DNA from 4 places in the Arthrobacter sp. AOP36-C1-22 genome. Region 2 is predicted to be linked to each of the others. Evidence: riboswitches for the same ligand, from Rfam matches in the RefSeq annotation. Region 2 holds a riboswitch; each other region holds the start of a gene.
The links. Region 2 has a riboswitch for S-adenosylmethionine ahead of ACT3S6_RS13290 (MFS transporter). Riboswitches for the same ligand answer to the same signal wherever they lie in the genome.

Region 1 (5,797 bases), on a different contig from region 2:
GGTGGGGCTCTTCGTGCTGATCGGGGTCGGCACCCTGGGGCTCTACGCCGTGGGCCGGACGCTGGGGGTGACCACGGCCCTCGTCCCCGAGGCGCTGGAACCATATTGGTGGACCATCCCGGTGCTGGTGCTCTCGGCCATCCGGCACGGGATCCTGGAGGAGACGATCATGATCGGGTACCTCTTCGACCGGTTGCGGCAGCTGGGCTGGGGGACCTGGCCGATTATCCTCACCAGCGCGGTGGTGCGGGGCAGCTACCACCTCTACCAGGGGTTCGGTCCGTTCCTGGGCAACGCCGTCATGGGGGTGATCTTCGGCTGGATCTACACCCGGACGGGCCGGGTCATGCCATTGGTCATCGCCCATGCGCTGCTGGATATCGCCGGTTTCGTGGGGTATTCGCTCATCGGTTCGGCGATCGGGTTGGGAACCTAGCCACCCCTGGACCTACAGCTTGTAGGCAAACGCCTACAGGGTGTAGGTTCAATGCATGAAACGTGCACCCCTTCACCAGGCAGCAGTGGTCCAGGCAGCCGCCGAACTGGCTGACCGGGATGGCTTCGAGGCCATCACGGTCTCGGCGTTGGCCCGGGAGGTGGGCGTCCGCCCGGCCAGCCTCTACTCGCATGTCAAGGATCTGGCAGCCCTGCTGGACGGGGTGCACGAACTCGTCCTCGGCGAGGTGGCCGAGGCGGTGGCCGCGGGGATCGCTGGGCGCTCCGGATACGAGGCGCTCGTGGGTCTGGGTGAAGCCCAGCGCGACTTCGCCGGGCAGCACCCCGGCCGGTGGGCCGTCCTGGCACGGCCCGCCACGCCGAAGACCGCACGCTCCGCGGGGGCCATCCGCCTCGTTGACCTCACCTTCTCGGTGCTCCGCGGCTACCGCCTGCCGGAGACCGAACTGGTGCACGCGACCCGATTCATGGGCGCCACGGTCAACGGGTTCCTGGCCCTGGAACGGGCCTCCTCCTTCGAGCACCGCGACGAGCAGACCCGGACGTCTTGGCATCGCGCCCTGGAAGCCCTCGACCGCGCCCTGGCTAGCTGGCCCACCACCACAGAGCAGGAGCACTGATGATCACGACCGACCTCACCACAGACCTCGTCCGGGGCGCCGCCGAACTCGAGCAGACCCCCGACGGGATGCGGATCCACCGGCTGCCGGCCTGGGTGCGCCGGCAATACCCTGAACAGACCCTCATTGACCGTGAATCCCAGCCCGCGGGCGTCCGCATTGTCGTGAGGACGACTGCGACCCGGATCAAGCTCGTCTCCCATTCGACGCACACCGCGTTCCGGGGGAGCGAAAGGCCCCGTGGCCGCATCGACGTCTTCGTCGACGGCAGCCTCCAGCTCGGCGACGAACTCACCGGCGGGGACGCCGTGGAAATCGACATGGCCGCCGGCTCGATGCACCACGTGGCCGGGCCCCACCACACAACCGTCGTGGAGGGCCTCGCGCCAACGGAGAAGACGCTCGAATTCCACCTCCCCCACAATGAATCCCTGGAGTTGATCAGCCTCTGCTCCGACAAGCCGCTCCACCCCGCGCCCCGGACCCGTCCGCTGTGGGTCCACCACGGCAGCTCCATCAGCCAGGGATCGAACGCGGCATCCCCCAGCGGGATCTGGCCCGCCGTGGCAGCCCGCCGGGGCGGGGTCGAACTGCACAACCTCGGCTTCGGGGGCAGCTGCTTCGTGGACCCCTTCATGGCGCGGGTGATCCGCGATGCGCCAGCGGACGTCATCAGCGTCAAACTCGGCATCAACATCGTGAACCTGGATGCCATGCGCGTGCGGACCCTGGTCCCGGCCATCCACGGATTCCTTGACACCATCCGCGAGGGGCATCCCACCACGCCGCTGGTGTTGATCTCCCCGATCTTCTGCCCGATTCACGAAAGCACGTCGGGCCCCGGCACGATCGTCCCGGAGAGCCTGGGGACCAGCCAGGTCAAGTTCAGCGCGACGGGGACCCCAGGGGATGAATCGGCGGGACGGCTGACCTTGGAGGTCATCCGCCGCGAGATGCGCTCCCTGGTCGAAGACCGGGCGGACGATGCGAACCTGTACTTCCTGGACGGACTCGAGCTGTATGGGGCCCCGGACGAGGCCGAGCTGCCGCTGCCGGACAACCTGCATCCGGATTCCGCAACGCATCAGCTGATCGGCGATCGCTTCGCCGATCGGGTCTTCGCCGCCGACGGACCCTTCGCGGCGGTGCCGCGGCACTGATCCGGGACGGCACAGAGCGAAAACGACGGCGGCCCGCGGGCCGCCGTCGTTCGGTGTTCCACCTCCGTGAGCGGATCAGAGGGTGATGGTCCCCGAGGGGGTCTCGAAGGTCACCGTCATGATTCCCGGGGTGCCATTGGGGGCCTCCCACTGGACTTCGACATCGCCCAACGGCGACTCCGAGGGGGTGCCCAGCCATTCGCGGACCCGTTCGACCGAACCGGCGATCGCGATCCCGGAGATATGCCCCTGCGGATCCAATGCCCGGGAGGGGTGCAGGTCCTCGGTGCCGGTATCCCAGCGCAGCATGTAGGGCACCTGCGGGTCGGCGATCAGGCCCTTGATGCCGATCTGCTGCCACGTCAGTTCTTGGCCGTCGGGGAACTTGCGGTTGCCCGGGACCGATGACCGGCCCAGACGTTCCTCGAACGGGGCCAGGTCGTCAACGGCGACGCACCAACCCATCCATCCGCCACCCATCTCCGATCGGGCCCGGACGGCCTGGCCGAACGGCGCCTTGTCCGAGGACGGGTGGTCCAGGACCTCCACGACCTCCAGGTACTGGGTGTTCTTCAACGGGAAAATGACGTTCCTGGTCCCGAAGCGGGGATGAATGCCTCCCTTGACGGACTCGATCCCCAGAGTCTTGCCGACACGGGCGGCCGTCGCGGCCAACCCGTCTGGTCCACATGCGTACGAAACGTGATCCAACCTCATCATGGCTTCATGATCGCACTTTGTGAGGTGCGTCTCGACTTAGGGTGCCCTAAATCACCATGGTTCGTATTTTCCTCGACCCGTTTCCCGGGCCTCCATCGCGGCCGTCAGGAGGGGGACCGGACGGGGGAGGGGGAGGAATGTTGCGCCCTGCGGTCATATTGACGCCGCGTTGTTGCGGCGGCCGCCCCGATCCACAACACTGGAGGCAGGTCATGAGTGCCAGCGCGAAACCCCGGTTTGCTGGCCGGCAACCCTCCACTCGCGGTGGGGTGCCCCGGGTGAAGACCTGGTTCGCCTCCACAAGGAGAACGGACAAGCGCGGGTCACCTCCCGGCGTTCCCTTCCGGGACCGCCGTGGAACAGGGGCCCCTGAGTCGTAGAAGGGGACAGAAATGTCTGCATCATGGTCTTTTGAAACCCGCCAGGTCCACGCCGGACAGGCACCGGATCCCACCACCGGGGCCCGGGCGCTGCCTATCTACCAGACGACGTCGTATGTCTTCCCCAGCGCCGAGAGTGCCGCAGCACGCTTCGCGCTGAAGGAACTCGAGCCGATCTACACCCGCATCGGCAACCCGACGCAGGAAGCCGTCGAAACCCGGATCGCCGACCTCGAAGGCGGGGTCGGGGCCCTGCTGCTGGCCTCGGGCCAGGCGGCGACCACGCTTTCGATCCTCAACCTCGCGGGAGCCGGGGACCATATCGTGGCCAGCCCGAGCCTCTACGGGGGAACGCAGAACCTGTTCAAGCACACGTTGAAGCGCCTCGGCATCGAGGTCACCTTCGTGGAGGATCCCGACCACCTGGATTCCTGGCGGGCCGCGGTGAAACCGAACACCAAGGCATTCTTCGGTGAGGTCATCTCCAATCCGCGCCAGGACGTCCTGGATATCGAGGGCGTCAGCACGGTGGCCCACGAAGCCGGGGTCCCGCTCATCGTGGACAACACCCTGGGCACCCCGTACCTGGTCCGCCCCATCGAATTCGGTGCCGACATCGTGGTGCACTCGGCCACGAAGTACCTGGGCGGGCACGGAACCTCCGTCGCCGGGGCCATCGTTGATTCGGGCAACTTCGACTTCGCGGCCGACCCGGAACGCTTCCCGGAATTCAATACCCCCGACGAGTCCTACAACGGGCTGGTCTTCGCCCGCGATCTGGGGGTCGACGGCGCCCTGGGGGCGAACCTGGCGTTCATCCTCAAGGCGCGCGTCCAGTTGTTGCGCGATCTGGGTTCGGCGGTCTCCCCGTTCAACGCCTTCCTGATCGCCCAGGGCCTGGAAACCCTGAGCCTGCGCATGGAACGCCATGTGGCCAACGCGCAGAAGGTCGCCGAATGGCTCGAGGCCCACGCCCAGGTCGACTCCGTCGCCTTCGCCGGCCTGCCCTCCAGCCCCTGGTACGAACTCGGCCGCAAATACGCCCCGCGGGGCGTCGGCGCGGTCCTGGCCTTCGAGATCTCCGGCGGCGAACCGGCCGGCCGGGCCTTCGTCGACGGCCTCGAACTGCACTCCAACGTCGCCAACATCGGCGATGTGCGCTCGCTGGTGATCCACCCGGCCTCCACCACGCACTCCCAGCTCTCCGACGCCGAACGCGCCGCGGCCGGGGTGGGAGCCGGACTGGTGCGCCTGTCGGTGGGCATCGAGCACATCGACGACATCATCGCCGACCTCGAGGTCGGTTTCGCCGCCGCGGCCGCCGCCGGGGACGAAGCCGCAGAGGCCGCCCCGGAAGTCCAGGCCGTCCGGTGAGCCAGGGCGTCGGCGACGTGAGGGAACGACGTCAGGCCCCCGGGGCGCCGTTGATCCGTGACGGCATCCTCAAATGCGTGCCCATCGGCGGCTACCGCTTCGAGACCGGCGGCTGGCTGCCCGAGGTGATGATCGGCTACGAGACCTGGGGGACCCTGGACGCCCGGGCCTCCAATGCGGTGCTGTTGCTGCACGCCCTGACGGGGGATACCCATGTCTCCCGGGGGCACAGCCAGGAAGAAGGCTGGTGGGAAGGACTCGTGGGTCCGGGAAAGACGATCGATACCGACAGGTTCTTCGTCGTGGCCCCGAACATGGTCGGCGGCTGCTATGGCTCCAGCGGGCCCTCCAGCCTCGACCCCGACGGGCAGGCCTGGGGCTCCCGGTTCCCGTTCACCACGGTGCGGGATTCGGTGCGCACCGAGGCCCGGTTGGCCGACTACCTGGGCATTTCACGCTGGCACTCCGTCCTGGGCGGTTCCCTCGGTGGAGCGCGAGCGTTGGAATGGGCGGTGGAATACCCCGAACGCGTGGCCCGGTGCGCCGTCATTGCGGCCACCGCGGTCGCCTCCGCCGAACAGATCGCCTTCGGGCAGATCCAGACGCAGGCCATCCGGCTGGATCCGGACTTCTCCGGTGGCGACTTCTACGGAGCGGCGCCCTCGGCCGGCGCCCTCGACGCCGTCGGCACCGTGGCCCGGGGCAGTGGCACCGGCCCCCTCGCGGGGCTGGGGATCGCCCGCCGGCTGGCCCACATCACCTACCGTTCCGAGCCGGAACTGGAGATCCGTTTCGGGCACGAGGGCCAGGCCGAGGAGGACCCCTTCGGCAGCCCCGGCTTCGACCGGGGCCGGTACCAGGTCGAAAGCTATCTGGACCACCAGGCCGGCAAGCTGGTGACCCGCTTCGACGCGAACTCCTACATCGTGCTCACCGAGGCACTGGTGGGGCATGACGTCGGACGGGGACGGGGCGGGGTCGAGGCCGCCCTGGCCCGGACCGGCGGGGTGGAATTCCTCATCGCCGCCGTCGACAGCGACCGGCTCTACGGCCCGCAGCAGTCCGAGCGCCTGGCCGCTGCCCTGCC
Region 2 (5,797 bases):
CACCGGATTCGCCCGGGTTCCCGTGGATACGCTCCTGGACCCCGAGGTGCTGGACGTCCACCCGGAATCGGCCATCTTCCAGTTGGTACTGCTCGCCGTCCAGGCCGGTATCGCCCGGGCGGTCCTCGCCGACGCCCGCGCCCACACCCAACTGCGTGAACGCGCCTTCACCACCGGAACCGGCGTCCCCTCCCGGCATGAACCCCAGGTCCTGCAGGTCATCGGAGAGATCTCGGCGACCGCCTGTGCCGTGGACGCGATCCTGTTGGCCGCCATCGCCGAACTCGAATCGGTGATCGGCCAACCGGGGCTGAGCCCCGCGGAGCAGTACGCGGTCAGTGAGCTGGCCGCCAACCGGGCCCAGACGAGCATCCAACCACTCGTGCTCGAGGCGACCAGTAAGCTCTTCGACGGCCTCGGCGCCTCGGCGACCTCCACCGCCTGCAATCTGGACCGCCACTGGCGCAACGCGCGCACCATAGCCACCCACAACCCCGCCATGTACAAGTCCCGCATCGTCGGCGACTACGAGGTCAACGCCGCGACGCCGCGCAAACTCGGCGCCGTCGGCGACCTCAAGACCCCTGAAGGAGAAAAATGAGCACCACACCAGCACGCCGCCGGATCCGCCTGAACGCCTTCGACATGAACTGCGTGGTCCACCAATCGCCGGGGCTGTGGCGTCATCCGCAGGACCAGGCGTGGCGCTATAAGGAACTGGGCTACTGGACCGAACTGGCCAAGACGCTGGAGAAGGGGCTGTTCGACGGGATCTTCATCGCGGACGTCTTGGGCACCTACGACGTCTACGGATCCACCAACTCCACCCCGCTCTCCGCCGGCGCCCAGGTCCCGGTCAACGACCCGTTCCTGCTGGTCTCCGCGATGGCTTCCGTCACCGAGAACCTCGGCTTCGGGGTCACCGCCGGAACCGCCTACGAACACCCCTACCCGTTCGCCCGCCGACTGGCGACCCTGGACCACCTGACCAACGGCCGCCTCGGCTGGAACGTGGTGACCGGATACCTGCCCTCGGCAGCCAGGAACATGGGCCAGGAAGACCAGATGGAACACGACGAACGCTACGACCACGCCGATGAGTACCTCGAAGTGGTCTATAAGCTGCTCGAGGGTTCCTGGGAGGACGACGCCGTTCTCCGCGACCGGGAATCGGGGGTCTACACCGACCCGTCGAAGGTCCACGAGATCGGCCACGAGGGCAAGTACTTCAAGGTCCCGGGCATTGCCATCACCGAACCCTCGGTGCAGCGCACCCCGGTCATCTACCAGGCCGGTGCCTCCCCGCGCGGCCTGGAATTCGCGGGGGCGAACGCCGAATCCGTCTTCGTGAATAGTCCGACCAAAGAAATCCTCACCGACACCGTGCGGAGGATCCGGGACAATGTCGAGGCCGCCGGCCGCGACCGCTACGACGTGAAGATCTACACGATGCAGACGATCATCACCGCTGCCACAGACGAGGAGGCGCAGAACAAATACGCCGACTATGCCTCCTACGCCGACATCAACGGGTCGCTGGCCCTGCTCTCGGGCTGGACCGGAATCGACATGTCACAGTACGACCTTGACGACGTGATCGGTGAGGACGTGAAGTCCAATGCCATCCAGTCCTCGGTGGAGACGTTCAAGAAGGCCTCCGGGGATGACGGCAAACCGTGGACCATCCGCCAGTTGGCCGAATGGATCGGCGTCGGCGGTTTCGGCCCGGTCACCGTCGGTGACGGGGCCCAGGTCGCCGCGAAGCTCGTCGAATGGGTCGAGGACACCGACGTGGACGGCTTCAACATCGCCTACGCCATCACCCCGGGCACGTTCGAGGACGTCGTCGAATTCGTCATCCCCGAACTGCAGGCCCTGGGTGCCTACCCCACCGAATACGCGCCGGGGACCCTGCGCCAGAAGCTCTTCGGCGCCGGGGACCGGGTCAAGGACAGCCACCGGGCCGCCGACTACCGGCTCGCGGGAGCACAACTGGCCACCAGCTAGCAGCACCTACGAGAACCACCATCCAGAGCGGACGAGAGACCTGGCTCGTTGACTCCGCAGCAACCACCCGTTTCGGGCAGGTGCTTCCGCCGGGACCGATGGAAAGGAACCACCATGACCACCACCACGCCCACCCCGCCAACCCGCAGGATGCGTTCACGCGTCGCCGTCGCCAGCTTCATCGGCACCACGATCGAGGGCTACGACTTCGTGCTCTACGGGCTCGCCGCGGCGACTGTCTTCGGCCCGCTGTTCTTCGCACCGGCCGACCCGTTGGTCGGGACCATGGCGGCCTTCGCCACCTATGCCGTCGGGTTCATCGCCCGCCCCATTGGTGGGCTTCTTGGAGGGCACTACGGGGATCGGATCGGACGCAAGACCGTGCTGGTTGCCTCCCTGCTGCTGACCGGTATCGCCACCACGGCGATCGGTTTGCTGCCCACCCACGACACTGCCGGATGGATTGCCCCGGCGCTACTGCTGATCCTGCGCGTGGCCCAGGGCATCGGCTACGGTGCCGAATGGGCGGGAGCCGCCCTGATGACCGTCGAACACGCCGCCCCCGGACGCCGCGGACTGACCAGCAGCGCCACCCAAATCGGCCCGAGCGCGGGCATGCTGTTGGCCACGGCGGTGCTGTTGGGACTGGAATCAGCCCTGCCGGATGCCGCCTATCTGGCCTGGGGATGGCGGCTGCCGTTCCTGGCGAGCATCCTGCTGGTCGTCGTCGGTCTGGTGGTGCGGCTGAGGATCGAGGACAGCGCCTCCTTCAAACAGGTGGTTCAAACGCAGCAGGTCTCCCGCCGCCCGGTGCTGGAATCGCTGCGCACCCATCCCCGCCAAGTCGCCCTGACCACCGGGCTGCGCATCGCCCAGAACGCGTTCTACTACGTCTACACGGTCTTCATCCTGACCTACCTGGCCCAGGGCGGAATCAGCCGCGAAACCGGGTTGCAGGCCATTCTCATCGCCTCCGCCCTCGGACTGGTCACCGTCCCGTTCTGGGGCTGGGTATCGGACAGGATCGGGCGCCGGCGCACCTACCTCTTCGGCGGGATATTCAGCATCCTGGTTGCCCTGATCGCCTTCCCGCTGCTCGATACCGGCAGCTTCGTGCTGATCGTGCTGACCGTCGTGCTGGGCATGAACATCGGCCACGACGCGATGTATGGGCCGCAGGCGGCGTTCTTCTCCGAGCTCTTCGACACCCGGGTCCGCTTTTCCGGGGTGTCCATCGGCTATCAGATCGGTTCAGTCCTGGGCGGTGGCCTGGCCCCGCTGGTGGCCACCGCGCTGCTGGCCGCCGGCGGCGGCAGCCCGATCTGGGTCATCGCCTACTTCGTTGCGGTCGGCGCGCTCACCGTCGTCACCACCCTGCTTTCCCCCGAAACCAGTGCGCGGGATCTGGACGCACGCCAAGACGCCTGCCCCGTCTCCGAGCCCGAACATACCCTCGTCAGTTAGGAACGACCATGAGTGAAACCACCACCACCCCACCGGCCTTCGACACCCCCGTGCCGGAGGGCTCCGAAGCCCGCTATCTTGCCCTGGCCGCACGCTTCCGCCCCGTCTTCGACGCCATCGCCGTCGACGCCGTCGCCCGCGAACAGGACCATGTGCTTCCCTTCGAACAAGTCGGGTGCCTCCAGGAGGCCGGTTTCACCACCTTGCGGGTGCCGGCCGAATACGGCGGGAACCCGGTGAACCATGAACACCTGTTCCGGCTGCTGGTGGAATTGGCTGCCGCCGATTCCAACGTGGCCCATCTGCTGCGATCACATTTTTCCTTCGTCGAAACCATCGCCTTGCAGCCGCGGGACTTCCGCAACACCTGGTTCCCGCGGGTGCTGGCCGGGCAGATCTTCGGCAATGCGGCCACCGAACGCGGTGGCAACGCCCTGGGCACCACGGCAACGAAACTGAGCGAGCACGACGGCGGATGGGTCCTCAACGGTGCGAAGTACTACACCACCGGCAGCATCTTCGCCGACTGGGTGGTCGTGATGGCCAGCACCGAAGGTGTCGAAGGCCGGCAGTACGCCGTCGTTCCGGTCGGGGCCGACGGGGTGACCATCCACGATGACTGGGACGGCTTCGGCCAACCGTTGACCGGCACCGGAACCGCGATCTTCGACAACGTGGCCGTCGAGTCTGCAAACATCATTTCCCGCAAGGTCACCAGCACGCTGGAACCGGCGTTCTTCCAACTGGTCCTGCTGGCCGTGCTGGCCGGGATCGGCCGGGCCGCCCTGTGCGACGCCTCCGAACTCGTCGCCGCCCGCACCCGCACGTTCAATACCGGCTCCGGCGGACTCTTCCGCGATGACGCACAGATCCAGGAACACGTCGGCACCCTCGCCGCACGGGTCTATGCCGCCGAAGCAGTGGTTGCTGCAGCGGCCCGCGACCTGGACGCCGCCGTCGATCCGGCTGTGGCCCTGGACACGGAAGCGGCGTTCCTGCGCGCGGAAATCGCCGTGCAGAAAGCCCAGGTGACTGTCCCGCCGCTGGTCCTCGATGCCGCAGGGGCCCTTTTCGACGTGACCGGGGCCTCCGCCACCAGCCGCGGAAAATCCTTGGACCGGCACTGGCGCAACGCCCGCACCGTGGCCACCCACAACCCGGCGGCCTTCAAGGCCCGCTCCGTCGGTGACTTCCATATCAACGCCACCATCCCCATCGGCCTGAACAGCATCGGCGAAGCCACCACGACTCCGAAGGACACCACCCGAGCATGAGCACCAACCAACGCCCGCGCCTGCTGCTGAGCGCCTTTTTGATGAACACCCCCAGCCATATCCTGGGAGGCCAGTGGCGCCACCCCGAGGCGCAACAGCACCGCTATAACGAACTCGGACTCTGGGTGGATCTGGCCCGCCAACTCGAGGACGCAAAATTCGATGCCCTGTTCTTCGCCGACGTGGCGGGCCTCTACGGCAACCATGAGGGCGGGTGGGCCTCCCTGGTGGAGAAGGGTCTCCAGGTTCCCTCCAATGACCCTCTGGTGCTGGCCTCCGCGCTGGCCGCGACGACCTCTCAGATCGGCTTGGCGCTGACCAGCTCGGTGGTGCAGTCCGACCCGTTCCAGATGGCCCGCCAGTTCTCCACCCTGGACCACCTTTCGGGTGGCCGGGTGGCCTGGAACATCGTGACCAGCGTGTTGGAGAACTCCCACCGCAACTTCGGGGCGACGGGCCTGGCCGCCCACGCGGACCGCTATGACTGGGCCGAGGAGTACGTGGCGGCGGTCTATAAGTTGTGGGAAGGCTCCTGGGCGGATGGGGCTGTGCTGGCCGATAAGCAGACCGGTCGCTATGCCGATCCGGCCCGGGTGAATAAGATCCACCACCAGGGCCCGCGCTATTCGATCGAAGGCCCGCATTTGTCCTCGCCGAGCCCGCAGCGCACCCCGTTCCTCTTCCAGGCCGGCAGCTCACCGCGAGGCAAGGCCTTCGCTGCCACCCATGCCGAGGCCACGTTCCTGTTCGCCCCGACCACCGACTACGTGCGCAAACAAGCCACGGCCATCCGGGCGCTGGAGGCCGAAGCGGGCAGGTCACCGGGGGACGCGAAGATCTTCGCAGGACTGTCCTTCGTGGTGGGCAGCACCGAGGCCGAGGTCCGGCGCAAGGAGGCGGAGTACGACGACTACCTGGACCCCCACGCCCTGATCGCCCATATCGGCGGGGGCATCGGCGTGGACCTGGGGGGCCTGGACCTGGACACCCCGCTGGGCGATATCGAAACCGAAGGGGCCCGCGGAATCCTCGAAGCGGTCATCGCCTCGGTG
Region 3 (5,797 bases), on a different contig from region 2:
CACCGCCCACATCATCGAGAACCCCTTCGCCCCGGCATTTCTGGGCGGCCAGAACGTGGCCATCACCCTGGTGCTGCTGGCCCTGCTGACCCTGCTGTTCCTGCGCGGTTTCACCGAAGTCATCTCGTTGTCCGTCCTCCTGGTGGGCCTCTACCTGGCCTTGAGCGTCGTCGTCCTGGCCTCCAGCCTGGTCCGGGTCGCGGCCTCCCCCGGACCCGTCGGTGATTGGTGGACGACACTGAGCAGCAGCCATGCCAGTCCCTGGCTCATGATCGCCATGGCCCTGCTGGTCTTCCCCAAGCTGGCGTTGGGCCTCTCCGGCTTCGAGACCGGGGTCGCCGTCATGCCGCAGATCCGTGGCCGCGCCGACGACACCGAGGCGGCCCCCGAGGGGCGGATCGCCGGGGCGAAGAAACTATTGACGACCGCCGCGGTGACCATGAGCGTGCTGCTGGTCGTTTCCTGCGTGGTCACCACCTGGCTGGTCCCCGCCGACGCCCTGCAACCCGGCGGGGCCGCCAACGGCAGGGCCCTGGCCTATCTGGCCCATGAGCAGCTCGGTCAGGGCTTCGGCACCCTCTACGACCTGTCGACGATCCTCATCCTCTGGTTCGCCGGCGCCTCGGCATTGGCCGGCCTGCTCAACCTCATCCCCCGCTATCTACCCCGCTTCGGCATGGCCCCCGAATGGGCCCGGGCCAACCGCCCGCTGGTGCTGGTGCTGGCCTTGATCGCCGCCGCCGTCACCCTCGCCTTCGACGCCAGCGTCGACGCCCAGGGCGCCGCCTACGCCACGGGGGTCCTGGTGCTGATGACGTCCGCGGCGGTCGCCGTGGCGATCTCCGCCCACCGTCGGGGCCAACCCCTGCGCAGCGCCCTGTTCTCGCTCGTCGTCCTCGTGTTCACCTATACGACGGTCGCCAACGTCATCGAACGTCCCGACGGGCTGCGGATCGCGGCACTGTTCATCATCGCGATCCTCTTCGTCTCCTTCATTTCCCGCTTCCGCCGTTCCACGGAACTACGGGCCACGACCGTTTCCTTCGACGTCGCGGCCCACACGCTGTTGAGTGCCGCCGCCGAGGCCTCCTCGGTCAACCTGATCGCCCACGAGCCGGTCAGGTTCAGCGCCGAACGCTATCGCCATAAGCTCCAGCATGCCCGCACGGCCAGCCACCTGCCGGTCACGGCGAAGCCGGTGTTCATCGAAATCGGCATCGGTGATTATTCGGATTTCGCCCAGGACGTGCTGGTCCGCGGCACGCTGCGGCACGGGTATGCGGTCCTGGAGGCCACCGCCCCCTCGGTCCGCACGGCACTGGCGGCGATCTGCCTGGGCATCCGCGACGAATACGGCATCATGCCGCATCTGTACTTCCGCTGGACCGAGGGCTCACCGGTGCGCAACCTGCTGGGTTTCCTGCTGTTGGGGCAAGGGGAGATCGCCCCGTTGACCCGTGAGGTGCTCCGTGAGGCCGAACCGGATCTGCAGCGACGCCCGTGGGTCCATGTCGGCTGAACCCGGCTACCTCGACGCGGCAGGGACCAGCGTCCAGAGGACCACCGCTTCCTCCTCCGTGGGGTTGATCCACGAATGCGGTTCGCGGCCCGGGAAGGTGACCGAATCGCCGCCCTCGAGCTCGAAGCGTTCATTGGCGAAGATGATGATGAAGCGCCCGGAGACCACATGCAGGACCTCGACCTCGCAATCCACCGAATACAGTTCGTCCTCGCCCTGCCCATGGGGTTCGATGACGGCGCGGATGACCTGCAGCCGCTTCTCCGACCGACTGGTCACCAGGCGTTCGATGATGCCGTGCCCGCCCAACGAGATCCGCGGGGCATCATCGAAACGGACCACATGGGTCTCGGGCTGGGCAAACAGCTCCCCCACCGACACCGAGAGGACCTGGCACAACGTGACCAGCGAGGCCACCGAGGGCGAGGTCAGGTCGCGTTCGACCCGGGAGAGGAAGCCCTTGGTCAGCCCGGTCGATTCAGCCACCTGTTCAATCGTCATACGCTGGGCATGACGCGCCGCCCGGATCTTCGAACCGATGGCAATCGGGGCGTTGCTGGGCTCGACGGGCAAGGCCTTCATGGGCGGTGTACTCCGGGTCTTCACAATGGATGTAGGTGCTGCATTACGTCACACAGCATAGGCCAATTGACCTGTTAGCCAGATCACTTTAGCTTAGTAGGCAACAGATGTTTACCTGTAAACATCATTTTTTGATCATCCTCCCTTTTCCGACCAGAGGTTCCCCATGGACATCATCAATATCGCGATCGTCATCGCGTACCTGATCGCGATGCTCGCGTTCGGCTGGTGGGGCAAGTCCCGCACCAAGAACAGCAGCGACTACCTGGTCGCGGGGCGCCGACTCGGCCCCTTCTTCTACACCGGAACCATGGCCGCCGTCGTACTCGGGGGCGCCTCCACCGTCGGCGGCGTCGGCCTGGGCTACGAATTCGGCCTCTCCGGCGCCTGGCTGGTCATCGCCATCGGCATCGGGGTGCTGCTGCTGAGCATGTTCTTCGCCCCGCGGCTGCAACGACTGAAGATCTTCACCGTCTCCCAGATGCTCACCCTGCGCTACGGCTCCAAACACGCCACCAACGCCTCGGCGGTGGTCATGCTGGCCTACACGCTGATGCTCTGTGCCACCTCCACCGGGGCCTACGCCACGATCTTCGTCGTGCTCTTCGACTGGGACCGCTGGCTCGCCATCGCCGTCGGCGGGGCGATCGTGCTCGTGTACTCCACCATCGGCGGCATGTGGTCCATCACCCTGGCCGACCAGGTCCAGTTCGTCATCAAGACCGTCGGTGTCTTCGCCCTGATGCTGCCCTTCGCCCTCTCGGCGGCCGGCGGCTTCGAGGGAATCTCCGCCGGCATCCCCGAACGGGCCCGCGATGAATTCTTCAGTTGGGGCGGCCTGGGCGCCGAGACGATCATCACCTACTTCGTGGTCTACACCCTGGGCCTGTTGATCGGCCAGGACATCTGGCAGCGGGTGTTCACCGCCCGCACCCCCAAGGTGGCCCGCTGGGGCGGAGCCACCGCCGGCATCTACTGCGTGATCTACGGCATCGCCGGGGCGATCATCGGCATGTCCGCCCGGGTCGCCCTGCCCGGCATCGACATCGAGGCCCTGGGCAAGGACGTCGTCTACGCGGAGGTCGCCATGACCCTGCTTCCGGTGGCCGTCGGCGGGATCGTCCTGGCCGCCGCCGTGGCGGCCATGATGTCCACCGCCTCCGGCGCACTCATCGCCGCGGCCACCGTGGCCCGCAACGACGTCACCCCCTTCGTCGCCAGCTGGTTCGGCAAGGAGATCGAGGTCAACACCGGGCGCAACCCCGAGCACGACGTCGCCGCCAACCGGTACTGGGTCCTGGGCCTCGGGGCCGTGGCGATCATCCTGGCGATCCTCGTCAACGACGTCGTCGCCGCCCTGACCATCGCCTACGACATCCTGGTCGGCGGGCTGCTGGTCGCGATCCTGGGCGGGCTGCTCTGGAAGCGCGGGAACGGCATCGGCGCCGCCCTGTCCATGGCGGCAGGGACCCTGGTCACCCTGACGACCATGATCACCCTGGAGGCACTGTCCACCGAGAAGTTCTCCGGGGTCTACGCCAATGAGCCCATCTACTACGGTCTGGGCGCCTCGTTGGTGGTCTATGTCCTGTTCAGCCTGCTCTCCCCGCCGACCCGCCCGGAAGTGGCCCGGCACTGGTCGGATCGGGTCGCCGGACGGGTCGACATGGAGGGCGTTTCCGCCGATCAGCAAGCCTGAACCCGCCCCGGCGTCGTCCTCGTTCCCCCCGGGTGACAGTGCTCCCGGGGGAGCAGATGTCGAACACGAATCTAGCCGCACCAACGCTGGGATGCAGCGGGAATGACGTGGAACACAGCTTGGGTTGCCCCGGCAATCACGTTAGGCTGGCAAAAAGCTTCATGAGACGCGGGCAACAGCTCCGACTACCCGCGCACCAACCCCAGGTTCGTGGGTGGTTCGGATGAAGAAGCGGCCCGCACGACAACGTGTTGGGTAAGAACGCACGAGAGGAAATCCGTGGCGCAAAGCGTCTCCGTCCTTCCAATTTTCGATTCGATGCTAGGCACCGTCTGCCTCAACGTGGACGGTCACTGGGAGCGCTTCATCGCGCCCCACCCCAAGGATCTCGACCATGCGCTGGCCAACACGGCCGGCCGACCGGTCTGGGAATCCGACTCCTGCGCACTGACCGTGCGTATTCCCCGGGCACACCGCCCCGACGGGGAAGCACAGGTGTTCTTCCTTGAACGCCTGCCCGTCCGCGACCGCGCCGAGGCTCCCTCGGGTATGCTGGTCGGCTGAAGGGGAGTAGTTCCACACCCCACCCGCGCTGGATCGTTGATCCGGCACGGGTGGACGAGGACCTGTCGACATACCGACCGCCCTCCCGGCGGTCCGGCATTCCACCCGGCACCACGCCGGGCGAACGAGACCTTCGGCCCGCCACTGGCGGTCCGAGGCTCGTGGCCACCCACCGACCTTTGACCGGCAGTCCCGCACCACCGCGGGGACATACGAACCGATTGAAGGACGCCCAATGACACCGGATGCCCCCTCCCCCGACGCCGATCCGCCAGCCGCGGAGGCCTCGCGTAGGGAGCCCACGCCCGCCGAGATCCGGCGCTGGCGCAAATACCTGGCCGACGAACGCGTCGAAGGTTCCATCTACCTCACCCTGGCCAAACGCCGTGAGGGCGAGGAACGCCAGATCCTGTTGGGTCTGGCCCGGGCGGAAGCCCGCCACCAGGAGCATTGGTCCAATCTTCTGGGCGAGCATGCCCGGAAGACCGCACGCCCCTCGCTCAGCCGCGTCATGCTGCGGTTCATGGCCCGCAACTTCGGTTCGGTCTTCGTCCTGGCCTTGGCCCAACGGGCCGAGGGCGCCTCCCCCTACGACAGCGACGCCGACGCCACCGCTCAGATGGCCGCCGATGAGCTGGTGCATGAGGAAGTCGTACGCGGGCTGGCGATCCGCGGCCGCAACCGGCTCTCCGGCAACTTCCGGGCCGCCGTCTTCGGGGCCAACGACGGGCTGGTCTCCAACCTGGCCCTGGTGATGGGCATCGGCGCCGCCGGGGTGTCCAGCGCGCTGGTCCTCTTTGCCGGGGTCGCCGGCCTGCTCGCCGGCGCCCTGTCCATGGCCGCCGGGGAATACGTCTCCGTCCGCTCGCAGCGCGAACTGCTCACCGCCTCCCAACCGACCCAGATCACGCTCATCGCCGCCCCGGATCTGGACCTGCAGGCCAACGAACTGGTCCTGGTCTACCGGGCCCGCGGCATGAGCCGGGAGGCCGCCGAGCACCGGGCCGCCGAACGGCTGGGGACCTTCAGCTGCGACTGCGACCCCTCATTGTCCCTGCAACCCGAGGTGCCCGAAACCGAAACCGGCGGCGACGAACACGAGGCCCTGGGCTCCGCCTTCGGCGCCGCCGCCTCCAGCTTCTGCTTCTTCTCCTCGGGGGCCTTGGTCCCGATCCTGCCCTACCTCTTCGGTATGGGCGGGCTGCCAGCCCTGCTGGTGGCCCTGCTCCTGGTCGGGGTCGCGTTGATGCTGACCGGGGGCATCGTCGGACTGCTCTCCGGCGCCTCCCCGGCCAAACGCGGGTTCCGGCAGCTGGCCATCGGCCTCGGTGCCGCCGGGGTCACCTACGTTCTCGGCCTGCTCTTCGGCGGGAACATCGGCTAGGACCCGCAGAACCCGGCCCCTTCCGTTCAGCTGGCGCGGCGCATCCGGC
Region 4 (5,797 bases), on a different contig from region 2:
AGTTGTCCGGCAAGAAGAAGCACAACACACTGTTCGTCTCCGCGGGCGACAACATTGGCGCCTCGACGTTCACTTCCTTCTCCCAGGACGACACCCCCACCATCGACGCACTACGCACTGCCGGGCTGGATGTCTCCTCTGTGGGAAACCACGAATTCGACCGCGGCATCGACGACCTGAAGAACCGGGTCATCCCGCGCTACGGAAAGCACAACAGGAACGCCGGGGCCGACTACGCACTGGGCGCCAACGTCTACCATGAGGGCACCCACCAGCCAGCGTTGAAGGAATATGCGCTGCGCAAGGTCCAGGGCGTCACGGTCGGCTTCATCGGCGTCGTCACCGAACAGACCAAATCGTTGGTCACCCCCTCCGGCGTGGCCGGCCTCGACTTCGGTAACCAGCTCGAGGCCGTCAACCGGGTCTCGACCCAGCTTTCCGACGGCAAGAAGTCCAATGGTGAGGCGGACGTGATCGTTCTGCTGGCCCATGAGGGGTCTGCCAGCACCGACTGCTCGGCGATCGCCGACGAGGACACCGCCTATGGGGAGCTCGTCCGCGGGGCATCGGCCGACGTCGACGCCATCTTCTCCGGCCATACCCACCAGGAATACGCCTGCTCTTTCCCGGTGGAGGGGTGGTCGTCCTCGATGAAGCGCCCGGTGGTCCAGGCCCATGAATACGGCACCACTCTGGACCGGGTGAAGATCACCGTGGACCGTCGTTCCACGAAGCCGGTCGCCCTCTCGGGTTCACTGGTGGAGCTGACGAAAACGAACCACGCCGGCGAGACGGTTCCTGCCTTCCCAGCGGATCGGCGCGTGGCACGGGTCGTGAAGAAGGCGGCCGAACAAGCAGAGATCGTCGGCGCAGAACAGGTGGGCCGGATCAGCGCCGACATCCTGCGCGGCGGGAACGAGCCGGGGGCCGACCGCGGCGTCGAATCCTCGATGGGTAATCTCGTGGCGGATATGCAACTGTGGGCGACCTCCAACGAGGATTTCGGCGGCGAACCGGCACAGATCGCCCTGATGAACCCGGGAGGCCTGCGGGCCGACCTGCTGTATGGCACGAACGGGACCGTCACATATAAGGACGTGGCCAACGTCCAACCATTCGGCAACACCTTGTGGACCGAGGACCTCACCGGGGCTCAGTTGAAGACCGTGCTGGAAGAACAGTGGCAGCCCGATGGCTCCAGCCGGCCCAAGCTGCATCTGGGGATCTCCGAAGGCCTGGACTACACCTACACGGAGGATGCGGCCCGCGGCTCACACATCACCTCGATGACCTTCGACGGTGCGGCCATTGCCGACGACGACGTGTTCAAGGTGGTTATGAACTCGTTCCTTGCCGCCGGTGGTGACAACTTCACCACGTTGGCCGAGGGGGCAAACGCGACCGACTCGGGCCAAAGCGACCTGGTCGCTGCCCTGGATTACTTCGAGGCCCACGACGTCGTCGACCCGGCCCCGCTGGGCCGGGCCGTCGCGCAGTAGTCGCAGTGTCCGCGCCGGCCATTCGCCGGCGCGGCCGTTGCCGGCCGCCTTCAGCCCATGCGCGAATTCGCCAGGATGATGCCGATGGGGGCCGATACCAGGATGATCACGATCATCGCCCGGTATCCATAAAGCCACCACCGCTGTTCCGAGGCAGCACCGCGGGCCGCCCAGATGAACAGGCCCATGGCGACGACGATCAGCCCCGCACCAATCCACGTCAGCAACGTCAGGGAGAACATCGAGCCACCCAGTACGGCGATATTGGCGAGGTTGTACGTCAAGACTTCGGCCGAAACGAAGCCCTCCGACGGGGTTTTTACGGCCAACCGGGCCTGGCCCAGGCCCAGCACCACTTGCGCGACACCGACCACCAGCACCAGATAGGCGACCGCCCAGGCGGCCAAATAGGACGGGGAGGCGGCACTGATGGCGGAGAAGAGACCACCGAGCAGCATGCCGAGGCCACCGATGACGAGGAAGGGAGTCGCTGTTCTGTTCACGCCTACAGACTACGGATTCACCGTCTCCCGTGGAACAACCCTCAGGCCCGGTTCTTCAGGGTGTCTTGACGCCGAAACTCCCGCACCCATACGGAGAGCGTGAATCCGGAGCCTGCGACGATGAGCGCGCCGATCACGGGCAGCCACCAGGATTCCCCGAAGAGCCCGAAGACCAACAGCAGTAGACCCACGAGGATCATGGCGCAGTAGGCGGCAATCAGGAGGCGTTGCTGGGTGGAGAAGCGCATACGCGCACCGTACCGCGTATTCGCCGACCTTTCGAGAGGCGGGCAACACCTGAGAGACTCTGCCCATGAGCGTTTCCTTCCAGTGCACGACGTGGACCACCATCCCTCAGGAACACTTATTCGATCTGGCCCGGAACATCGACACCCATCAACAATCGCTGGCGAAGTCCCGGGAGGAGGCCATCGCCGGTGTCACTTCCGGCCTCATCTCACTCGGTGAGAACGTGACATGGCGGGCTTGGCACTTTGGCGTCCCCCTGAAGATGACCAGCCGCATCATGCAGATGGAAGCACCGCACTCCTTCATCGACGAACAGGTCAAGGGCCCGTTCCGCTGGTTTCGTCATATCCATGAGTTCAGCCAGGAGTCGGGGGGAACAACCATGGTTGACCGCGTCGATTTCGCCGCACCGTTCGGCCCTCTCGGTCGTTTGGCAGAGAAGCTCTTCCTGGCCCGTTATCTGCAGAAGCTCATCGAGGAGCGGAACCGCCATCTCAGCGCCGGGCCCGTGGACTAATTAGCGGCCCTGATTGCGCGGATGCTTCCGTGCAACGCGTTCATTTCCGCGCTTATGGTTGCCGGTGATTCGCGCCATGAGTGCCTGCGGTTCTTGTGTTTCGATGTCGGCCAGGAAGCACGTGGCCATCATCCCGCGCAGTGTTGACGCCCGCCGGCCCTGATGGAAGATCACGACGGAACCGCCACGGGCACACGGTTTGTCAGCCCCCTGCCGCACCAGCCGCGTCTCGCACCGCTTCCGGCCACGGCCGCCAGTGCCCATCGGAAGGGAGCATGGCTTCTGCCACCTCCATCCTTCCCTCGGGCACATCCTCGGCATGGATGCACCCGGCTTCTTCCCACCGGCCCGGCTCGGCCAGCCGATAATCGACAGATTGGTCGTCGTTGGGATTAATTCGTTCAAAATAGCCGCCTGAGACGACGGCTCGCACCACGGATTCAAGGTTTTCCAACAGCTCCTGGACATCGTCATCGCAGGCATCGCAACCGCATACCGGATAGTGGGCGTCGTAGAGGGCGCCAGCGTGCAGGAAGATCCCCGGGAACCCGGTGAAGACGAAGGTCAGCGGGGCCGCGAGCAGGTTGGACGGGACGACCCGGACCGCGTGGACGACGTCCTCCGAGGGGAACAGCAGATCGGAAGCAACCTCCGGGTCCCGTTCGGCGACGACGTCAAAGGCGTCCAACAGCCAGTCGAGCTGGGCATCAGCGACCTCATGCAAGGGAGCGAACCGGTGTCGATGGCCCACCGTGGAGTAGGCGCGCGAAGGCGGAGACATCCCTTCCCACCGATGGCCGTAGGCGATCGGGGCGCCCTGTCCATCGCGATGGATCTCCGGGGTGAACTCCGGGCGCCGGTATCCGCTCATGGCCCCACGATAACCGCTGGGATACCCCCTGGCGAGGGGAATCCTGCTGCGGGGATGGCGGGCTCTCCACCCGCGGATGACCCGGCGTATGTCTCCGGATGACGCGACGCGTTTGCCCGATCGGCGTTCCCGCCAGCAGAATCGAACCCAAGAATCAAGAGATCCAACCTGAGGCCCTGGCCGGTTGGACGGCAACCCCCTTCGCCATAGTGGGGTGCCCCAGGTGACGATTCGACGCCGTCCCGACCGGGAGGCGTAAGTATGGCGCAGCGCCACGCTCGCCATGACAGCGAAGGAACGCCATGACCCAGACCCTTGCAGAAACCAGCATTTCCAACCGCGCCGAACGCCTCGATTCCGCGGGATCCGCCTGGGCGGAACGGATCGGTCAGAACACTGCCAGCGCATCGCTGCAGTTCCGCGCGACGGCCGACCCGGTGGGCTCGGTCGGTTCGACCATCCGCGCCGGACGCCACGAATTCACCGTCGACGAACCGGCGGCATTGGCCGGGGACGACGTCGCCGCCAGCCCCGTCGAATACGCCCTCGGGGCGTTGATCTCCTGCCAGGTGGTGGTCTACCGCCTCTATGCTCACCAGCTGGGCATCACGATCGACTCGCTGGACATCTCGGCGGACGCCGACCTGGATGTGCGCGGCCTGTTCGGCATCGAGGACAAGGTCCGCCCGGGATTCGGTGATGTGCGGCTGACCGTGGACGTCTCGGGTCCGGCCACCGAGGAACGCTATGCCGAACTCCAGGCGGCCGTCGACGCCCACTGCCCGGTATTGGACGTCTTCACGAACCCGACCCCGGTGACCACGACCCTGCGGGTCAACTCCTAGAAGGCGGCCAGCAGCCGACTCCCAACAGGACCTCCGAACCGGCTGTACCTGCCGAATTGCACGGTGTTGTCCCTGGGGCTGCGGCTCCTGGTGTCCAGTCACGATCCATGAAGCAGCGATCTCTTGATGTTCATGAAGTGAGCTTCTGTCTAGTTCGACGGTCCAGTGACAACTGTCCGGCTCCCGGCACCGTGATGGCCAAGTTGAAACCGCTGAGCTGTCGTGGATCGGGGTCTTCCCCGAGGACCAGTGCGCCCAGGCCTGCCACTGCCGGCGGCGGGAGCCGTCAGCAGGGCAGTGGCGGTGGCCGGCAGCCTCCAGAGGTCCCCCTGAACCACAAGGTGTAGGCGGGCAATCCTCCGATGCCACCGAGCTAGAGGTAGCCGGTTGCCCCGGCGGCCTCGAGCTAGTCGGGGTGGCTCCGGGGGCCTACCCCACACCAAGGGCAGACACGACGCGACATGGGGAGTCCTCCCCATCGCATGTCAAGGCTCCATCTGGAAGACTACTCCCGATCACCCGAAATACTTTCGATGGAGGAAATTTTGAGCAGCAGCACCCCCAACCCCTATGGCAACCCCGGAGGGGTCACCATGCCCACCCATGGTGAGGCTCCCTTGGACCAGCCGCTCTACGGGGCCAGCTTCGGCCAGGCCATCAAGCGCTTCTTCAAGAAGTATGCGACCTTCTCGGGTCGGGCCAGCCGCAGCGAGTTCTGGTTCTTCGCGCTTTTCAACGCCATCGTCTACACCGTGTTCTACGGCTTGGCGATCGGATTCGGACTGGCCGGCTCCGACCCCGTCACCGGTGAAATGGGTGCCGGCGGGGCCATCCCCTCCTTGGTGATCGGGCTCTATGGGTTGGCCATCATCATCCCGTCCATCGCCCTGAGCGTCCGCCGCCTGCACGACGGCAACTTCAGCGGATTCCTGTACCTGCTGATCCTGGTGCCGATTCTCGGTGGGCTCGTGGTCCTCGTCCTCATGATCATGCCCTCCGTCCCCGAAGGTGCTCGTTTCGACGCCGATGGCGGCGCGGCAGCCTACGGGAACGCCTTTGGCACCTCTGCCGGGTACCCGGGAGCACCGGCTGCCGGCGGCGGTTTCGCGGGCCAGAACCCCCCACAGGGCTACCAGCAGCCCACCGACCCGACCCAGGGCTAGCCAAGCCCCGGCGATGTCCCGGCGGTCCGCCGCCGGGGCATCGGCCCCGCACGCCAGCGCACACCGCCTGGCCTCGACTCCCCCGGAGAACCCCTTGAGCGCTGGTTACCCCAACCCCTACGGCGGCCCCGCGGGATCCGTCGCCCCGTA

Region 1: linked by a shared signal. The riboswitch ahead of ACT3S6_RS12750 (bifunctional o-acetylhomoserine/o-acetylserine sulfhydrylase) and the one ahead of ACT3S6_RS13290 (MFS transporter) in region 2 are both predicted to bind S-adenosylmethionine.
Region 3: linked by a shared signal. The riboswitch ahead of ACT3S6_RS14565 (hypothetical protein) and the one ahead of ACT3S6_RS13290 (MFS transporter) in region 2 are both predicted to bind S-adenosylmethionine.
Region 4: linked by a shared signal. The riboswitch ahead of ACT3S6_RS04070 (OsmC family protein) and the one ahead of ACT3S6_RS13290 (MFS transporter) in region 2 are both predicted to bind S-adenosylmethionine.

The regions. Positions count from the first base shown of each region.
Region 1 is NZ_JBQSWW010000024.1:48,982-54,778, forward strand. It holds gene ACT3S6_RS12730 (CPBP family intramembrane glutamic endopeptidase) at 1-436, shown strand, start outside; gene ACT3S6_RS12735 (TetR/AcrR family transcriptional regulator) at 492-1,076, shown strand; gene ACT3S6_RS12740 (GDSL-type esterase/lipase family protein) at 1,076-2,236, shown strand; gene ACT3S6_RS12745 (VOC family protein) at 2,312-2,956, opposite strand; SAM riboswitch class IV at 3,165-3,281, shown strand; gene ACT3S6_RS12750 (bifunctional o-acetylhomoserine/o-acetylserine sulfhydrylase) at 3,349-4,710, shown strand; gene metX (homoserine O-acetyltransferase MetX) at 4,728-5,797, shown strand, end outside.
Region 2 is NZ_JBQSWW010000027.1:8,759-14,555, reverse strand. It holds gene ACT3S6_RS13300 (acyl-CoA dehydrogenase family protein) at 1-601, shown strand, start outside; gene ACT3S6_RS13295 (LLM class flavin-dependent oxidoreductase) at 598-2,007, shown strand; SAM riboswitch class I at 2,023-2,112, shown strand; gene ACT3S6_RS13290 (MFS transporter) at 2,122-3,471, shown strand; gene ACT3S6_RS13285 (acyl-CoA dehydrogenase family protein) at 3,480-4,745, shown strand; gene ACT3S6_RS13280 (LLM class flavin-dependent oxidoreductase) at 4,742-5,797, shown strand, end outside.
Region 3 is NZ_JBQSWW010000035.1:12,160-17,956, forward strand. It holds gene ACT3S6_RS14550 (amino acid transporter) at 1-1,519, shown strand, start outside; gene ACT3S6_RS14555 (helix-turn-helix domain-containing protein) at 1,526-2,101, opposite strand; gene ACT3S6_RS14560 (sodium:solute symporter) at 2,268-3,800, shown strand; SAM riboswitch class IV at 3,958-4,068, shown strand; gene ACT3S6_RS14565 (hypothetical protein) at 4,119-4,364, shown strand; gene ACT3S6_RS14570 (VIT1/CCC1 transporter family protein) at 4,600-5,748, shown strand; gene ACT3S6_RS14575 (hypothetical protein) at 5,775-5,797, opposite strand, start outside.
Region 4 is NZ_JBQSWW010000004.1:118,769-124,565, forward strand. It holds gene ACT3S6_RS04045 (bifunctional metallophosphatase/5'-nucleotidase) at 1-1,499, shown strand, start outside; gene ACT3S6_RS04050 (hypothetical protein) at 1,550-2,002, opposite strand; gene ACT3S6_RS04055 (hypothetical protein) at 2,044-2,250, opposite strand; gene ACT3S6_RS04060 (SRPBCC family protein) at 2,316-2,768, shown strand; gene ACT3S6_RS04065 (DUF6226 family protein) at 2,971-3,639, opposite strand; SAM riboswitch class IV at 3,792-3,907, shown strand; gene ACT3S6_RS04070 (OsmC family protein) at 3,942-4,484, shown strand; gene ACT3S6_RS04075 (DUF805 domain-containing protein) at 5,030-5,647, shown strand.